DNA from 2 places in the Gordonia sp. DT218 genome. Region 2 is predicted to be linked to the other one. Evidence: riboswitches for the same ligand, from Rfam matches in the RefSeq annotation. Region 2 holds a riboswitch; the other holds the start of a gene.
What was found. A riboswitch is a leader RNA that binds a small molecule or an ion and turns the genes downstream of it on or off. The one in region 2 is predicted to bind cyclic di-AMP.
Positions count from the first base shown of each region.

Region 1: it holds a riboswitch for cyclic di-AMP, as region 2 does, so the genes downstream of both, ACPXCG_RS03190 (transglycosylase family protein) here and ACPXCG_RS10910 (C40 family peptidase) in region 2, are expected to answer to the same signal.

Region 1 is NZ_JBNCNS010000001.1:689,020-692,414, forward strand. It holds gene ACPXCG_RS03175 (flavin reductase family protein) at 1-244, shown strand, start outside; gene moaA (GTP 3',8-cyclase MoaA) at 241-1,332, shown strand; gene ACPXCG_RS03185 (MoaD/ThiS family protein) at 1,339-1,587, shown strand; cyclic di-AMP (ydaO/yuaA leader) riboswitch at 1,841-2,023, shown strand; gene ACPXCG_RS03190 (transglycosylase family protein) at 2,029-2,670, shown strand; gene ACPXCG_RS03195 (DUF6328 family protein) at 2,776-3,279, opposite strand; gene ACPXCG_RS03200 (molybdenum cofactor biosynthesis protein MoaE) at 3,276-3,395, opposite strand, start outside.
Region 2 is NZ_JBNCNS010000002.1:868,848-872,242, forward strand. It holds gene ACPXCG_RS10900 (DEDD exonuclease domain-containing protein) at 1-1,269, opposite strand, end outside; gene ACPXCG_RS10905 (hypothetical protein) at 1,460-1,744, shown strand; cyclic di-AMP (ydaO/yuaA leader) riboswitch at 1,853-2,034, shown strand; gene ACPXCG_RS10910 (C40 family peptidase) at 2,049-2,768, shown strand; gene ACPXCG_RS10915 (NlpC/P60 family protein) at 2,989-3,395, shown strand, end outside.

The DNA.
Region 1 (3,395 bases), on a different contig from region 2:
GCTCGCCGGCCCGAGCCACGCGCGCTTCTCCGGGATCACCCCCTCCGGCACCGACGACGGCGCCGTGTTCATCCCGGACGCGGCCGCCTGCCTGTCCTGTTCGCTCCACAACGAGATCCCGGCCGGTGACCACACCTTGGTCCTCCTCCGCATCGAGGCGCTGCAGTACGACGCCGGCGTGGAACCACTCGTGTTCCACGCCAGCACATTTCGCTCATTGGAAGTGCGGAGGACCGGCACATGACCGTTGTCTCGCTCGGCCTCCCCACCACATCGCCGTCGATGGACGTACCGCCGGCGGACACCCCGACGACGGGTCCGCTGCGCGATCGGTTCGGTCGAATCGTCACCGACCTGCGCGTGTCGGTGACCGATCGGTGCAATCTGCGATGCACCTACTGCATGCCCGCCGAGGGGCTCGACTGGCTGCCCACCGACGACGTGCTCACGACCGGTGAGCTGATCCGGGTGATGACCGTGGCGGTCCGCGACCTCGGCATCCGCACGATCCGCTTCACCGGCGGCGAACCGCTGCTCCGCCGCGACCTCGACGACCTGATCGGCGCCGTGTCGGCCCTGCCGGCCGCACCCGAGATCGCGATGACCACCAACGGCCTCGGTCTCCGGCGCCGGATCGAACCGCTCGTGGCCGCCGGACTCGATCGGATCAACGTCTCGCTCGACACCGTCGACCGACAGCGATTCGCCGAGATCACCCGACGTGACCGCCTCGACGACGTCGTCGACGGACTGGCTGCCGCACGCGCCGCCGGAGTGCGCTCGATCAAGGTGAACGCGGTCCTCGCCGGCCACGACGATCTCGACCGCCTCCCCGACCTTCTCGGGTTCTGCCTGGACCACGGCTATCAGCTGCGCATCATCGAGCAGATGCCGCTCGACGCCGAGCACCGATGGGACCGGTCGTCGATGGTCACCGCCGACGAGATCCTCGCCGCGCTTCGCGCCCGCTACACCCTGCTGCCCGATCCCCGGCCGCGCGGCAGCGCTCCCGCCGCGACGTGGCTGGTCGACGGCCACGACGTGGACGGTGCACCGGCGCGCGTCGGTGTGATCGCATCGGTCACCCGCCCCTTCTGCGGAGATTGTGATCGCACCCGACTCACCGCCGATGGCGCGCTGCGCAACTGCCTGTTCGCGGAGTCGGAGACCGATCTCCGCGCCGTGCTGCGCAGCGGCCTGCCGGACGATCGCCTCGACGCGGCCATCGCCGACCGCTGGCGCGGCAACACGTGGGTCAAGGCCGCCGGGCACGGCGTGAACAGCCCCGAGTTCCACCAGCCCACCCGGCCGATGTCGGCCATCGGGGGCTGATCGGCGATGCAGTTGACCGTCCGGTACTTCGCTGCTGCGCGCGCTGCGGCGGGTAGGGACACGGCCGTCGTCGACGTCGACGCGGATACGACGCTCGCCGACCTCGAGTCGATCCTGTCCGCCGACAACCCGGATCTGCAGCGGGTGTTGGCACGGTGTTCATATCTTCGCGACTCCGTCGCGCTCTGCGATCGCACTGTGACCCTTGGGACGTGTGCGATCGTCGACGTTCTGCCGCCGTTTACCGGTGGCTGACGCCACACTCGCCCTGTGACCTTCATCACATAACGGGTCGATAACGAGAAGGACACAAGTCGACTATCGCCCCGTGAGCAGGGATGACCCTCAAATTGGGTCGAGAGACCCAATCGGGCCGCGAAAACAGGCTTGCCAACAACGTGATTCGAGCTCGCAGACGTAATACTGTGACTGAACGACGCCCCCCGGGGGGTCACGACCGAGTAACCAAATGCATAACGTCCCGTCGGCCGCGCCGAACCTCACTCCGTCACGGGACGCACCAGAACGACATCTAGGAGTGAGGACGGGGGACCCACCCTCCGACAGAGAACCGGACGGTCATCACGACGTCCTTGGGGTTAAGTCCCGGCGTGACTCACGTCAGGCCGAGACCGGGCACCTCTCGCCCGAACCCGACAGCTGACTTCGTAGGCGCGTGGAGAGAGGAACACCACCATGTCCGGACGCCATCGCAAACCGACTACAGGCACTCCCACCAAGACCTTCGCCAAGGTCGCCCTCACCGGAGCCGTCCTCGGCGGCGGCGCCGCCCTGCTGGGCGGCACCGGTTCGGCAAACGCCGCAACCGACGCCGAATGGAACCAGGTCGCCCAGTGCGAGTCGGGCGGCAACTGGGCCATCAACACCGGCAACGGATACCAGGGCGGCCTGCAGTTCAACCAGGGCACCTGGGCCGGCCACGGCGGCACCCAGTTCGCTCCCAGCGCCGATCAGGCCACCAAGGAGCAGCAGATCGTGGTTGCCGAGCGCGTGCTGGGCAGCCAGGGCAAGGGCGCATGGCCCGTGTGTGGCACCGGCCTCTCGGGCGCCACCCAGCGCAACGCGCCGAGCGAGGCCCCGCGCCTGCAGCTCCCGAAGCTGCCGGCACCGTTCAACTGGTCGGCCGCGCCCGAGGCCAAGAGCACCGATGACGTGCAGAAGCAGCTCGACTCCGCGCTCAGCCAGGCGCAGGAGAAGGGCAGGATCTCGCCCGAGGTCAAGAACATGTGGGACATGGCCAAGAAGAGCGGCTACGAGCTCACCCCGGACCAGATCAAGATGTTCAACGAGCACAAGGACCAGCTGCCCACTCCCTGATAGGAGCAGCTGACTCGGCCCGCACCACGGGCCCACAGTCGAAGGGCCCCGCACGACGGTTTCAGACCCGTGCGGGGCCCTTTTCCACTCTCATGGGACGCCCGGTCAGTCGGGTCGGGACAAGCGTCGCCGTTCACGCAGCGGCATCGCGACCCACATGAACAGAAAGACCACCAGTGCCACGCACCCGGCCGCGATCGCGGCCCAGCCGCCGAACACGATGTCGAAGATCACCGTGAGAACGCCGATCAGCGCCATTCCGAGCAGTCCGATACCGATCAGCGTCAACACGTGTGCGCGGTCCACCAGCTGATCTATCGCGTGGCGCCGGAACAACAGACGATGCAGGGCCACCGGCGAGATCAAGGTGACCGTCGACAGCACCGCACAGACCAGGCTGACGACAAAGATGTACTGCTCACGAGAGCTCAGCTCCTCGAAGCCCTCTTGGAACGGGACGGTCAGCATCAGACCGGTGAGGATCTGACCACCGGTCTGCACCACCCGCAGCTCCTGCAACAGGCTGGCCCAGTTGCGGTCGAGTCGCTCGGCAGGAGTCTCGTGGCGGCGTGGCCGGGACGCGTCGTCCTCGTCAGGTGGCGAGGTCACGCCGACCCCACCCACTCGTCGCTGCCGTCGCCGAAGAACTGGTGCTTCCACACCGGCAGTCGCGCCTTAACCTCGTCTACCAGGCGTGCGCAGAGCTCGAAGGCCGCTCGACGATG
Region 2 (3,395 bases):
GCAATCGCCTGCCATCAGGTCACGCACCGCCGAGGCCCGCGGTAGGTAATCGGGGAGGGTGAGTGGGCGTTCCGACGCCGCGTGACACCCTCCGATGCGCGGGCCGCCCGCGGCCTCCGATCGACACCAGTGGTGCGATGCGGAACCCAATCGTGTTGTGCAGCTGCGCAATCCGGCGGATCTACTGATCATGTCGGCGATCGTCGCCGCGGTCGTGCGGTTGCCGATCGGGCCGATGGACTCATCGGTCGGGGTCCGCGAGACCTTCAGCCGTGGGAAGCGTTCGCCGGTCAGCACGATCCACCAGCCGCGATGCGGCTGGGTGGACCGCCGGTTGTAGGCGGGCGCATGAGCGGCCAGCAGCCTGAGCTCACGCACGCCGGCCTCGAGGGCGTGGGCGCATTCGACGTGATCGATCCGGGTGGCCAGATTCACCATCTCGCCGATACGCCGGCGGGGGTCGCTGCCGGTGAAGTACGACATCACCCGGCGCCGGAGATCGACGGCGGTGCCCACGTACAACACCTCGTCCGACGGTCCGCGGAAGAGATAGACACCGGGCCGCGACGGCAGGTCCCGTGCCAGGGTGCGTTTGACGCGCAATCGGGGATCGGAGCGCGGCAGGTAGGCGGTCAATTCCCGGTAGGTGTCGACGCCCTGATTGCCGACCCGTTCGAGGAGTCGATGGAACACCTCGACCGTCGCGCGCGCATCGTCGAGGGCGCGGTGGGTGGGCCGCGTCGAGACATCGAAGAGATCGGCGAGAGCGGACAACCGGACGGTGGGGGCCTCGTCGCGGGTCAGGATGCGACGGGCCATGGTCACCGTGCACAGGCTGACGGTGAACGGCCAGTCGATCCCCAGGCGCGCCGCGTTCTGTCGGAGGAAACCCATGTCGAATCGTGCGTTGTGTGCCACCAGGATGGAGCCACGTGCGAATTCCACGAACGATGGCAGTACCGCGCCGATCATCGGCGCGTCACTGACCATAGCCTCGGTGATGCCGGTGAGGGTCACGATCTGCGGGGGGATGGGCAGTCCGGGATCCACCAGCGTCGCGAACTCGCCGATGACCTCACCGCCGCGGATCTTCACCGCGCCGATCTCGGTGATCCCGTCGTCGGTCGGACTGCCACCGGTCGTCTCGAGGTCCACGACGACGAGGGTGGTGTCGAACAGTGAGCGATCGGGCCGGAATCCGTCGTCGTCGTTGTCGTCCAGATCGGCGAAGGTGAGTTGTCCGCCGTCCGCCTGCCCCCTGAGCACCACGCACCGAACACTAGTTCGACGTTGCGACAGATTCTGATGTGACAGGCGGGAAAATTGAGTTCGACCGGTGATGGCGCCGGATCTGTCGGTGGCCGTCCCTAGTCTCCATCACGTGTGGCGCACGGTGCCGAGTCAGGCGATTTCGGCCCGTCGACATACCCAGAGCACGCGATTGAGATGGAGATCACACATGTACATCGACTGCCAGTCCTGCCCGGGCCGTCCCGTCGCCTGTGACGGCTGCATGATGCAGGTGCTGTTCGACGCCCCCAACTGCGAAAACCCCACCGTCGAAGGTGGCGGAAAGGTTACGAGATCGGGGGTGCCGGGCGACGCTGACATCGACGCCGCCATCGGTGTTTTCGAGGCTGCTGCAATGGTCTCCAGTGCCGCTGCAGTATCTGCAAGAAATGCGAAAACCGCAGCTGGCGGTGCGGTTTCCGGCCGGCAACTCCGGATTCTGCGCGCTGGTTGAACACGCCCGCCGATTCGGGCCCGAAGGGGTCGGTGGACAGACCTGCATCAGATTTCGTAACCTTTCCGAGACCTTTGCAGAGCGTCCCGCTCCAACAGGAGTGGTCTGGATCGGTCACCGCTCAATCGCCACAGGCGAACCGGGGAACCATCAAGTTTTCGGAGTGATCCGAATCGGGGTGAATCGCGCATGCCCGGCGACGTTTTCGACGTCGTCGAGACACGTGTGTAGGGCCATTCTTCCGGCCCGAACCCGACAGCTAACCCGGTCGGCGGTCGAAGGGAGAGCAAGGAGAAGTCGCTTCGTGGCGAAACATCGTTTGGAACAGCCCAACCGCGGCACCAAGGTAGCCAAGCGCGCGGTGGTTGCAGGGTCGATCACTGTCGGCTCGCTCGCCGCTGTCGCGGGACCGGCGCTCGCAGCGCCGATACACGTGCCCAATGTCGGCACATTCGAACTTCCTGGGGTCGATAGCAAGCAGGTCCCCCAGCAATTCCAGGAGCACAAGGCGGCACCTGCCCCCAAGGCAGCTCCGACCACTCCCGCGGCCCAGTCGCCCGGTGCGAGCGTTTCGGTTCCGAATCTGGGTACCTTCACCGTGCCCGGTCTGAACGACAACCAGATCCCGCAGCAGTTCAAGCCCAAGGGTGACGACGGCGGCTTCCTGGGTGCGAAGCCGACGGCAGCACAGAAGGCCGTGCGCGTCGCGGAGAGCAAGATCGGTGCGCCGTACGTCTACGGTTCGGCCGGCCCGAACGCCTTCGACTGCTCGGGTCTCGTCTATTACTCGTACAAGCAGGCGGGCAAGACCATCCCGCGCGACAGCTACGGGCAGCTCGGTGGCGGCACCCCGGTGTCGTCGATCGCGGCGGCCAAGCCCGGCGACGTGCTGATCTTCAACGGTGGTAGCCACGCCGGCATGTACATCGGCAACGGAACCTTCGTCCATGCGGAGACCAGTGGAGTGCCGGTCAAGAAGGACAAGGTCGGTGACTGGTCGGTGACCGGCATCCGGCGTTACTGAGCGTCGGATCACCGATGAGGATGTGAACTCGTTTGGGCGGATCACGTGGATTGCGTGATCCGCCCAAACCAATCACCTGGCCTGACAGGATCGGTCCATCCGGTCGCCGTCAGGGTCACGTGATCGGGGGGACAGTGGCGGAGGAGAAGTGACAACCGTGGTTACCGGATGGTGGACCGCGCGGGCGCGGTCCGTGCCCGTGATACTCATCGCCGCGGTGATGGCGCTCGTCGTCTCCTCCGGCCAGTTCGCGTCGGCGACGGGCGCGGGTGACGCCTCGGCGGCACCGGTGCGGTCGCCGAATCAGCTGCTCACCCAATACAAGAAGCTCAGCGACGACGCCGAGAAGTCGGCGGAGGCGATGCACAACGCGCAGATCGAGTACGACAAGCAGCGACGCATCGTGGCCGACTCGAAAAGGGCGTCTGCCGACGCCGACCGCACGCTGGTCGTGACGCAGAAGCGTCTCGAGAGCTACCAGGGCCGCGTCGACGCGGTGGTCCGCGCGAGCTACAAGGGCGCCCGCGTCAATCGCCTGTACGCCGTGCTGGTCAGCGATTCGCCCCAGTCGTTGCTCGATCAGATGTCGGGTCTGGAACTGATCTCGCGGCAGTCGGCCGCCGATCT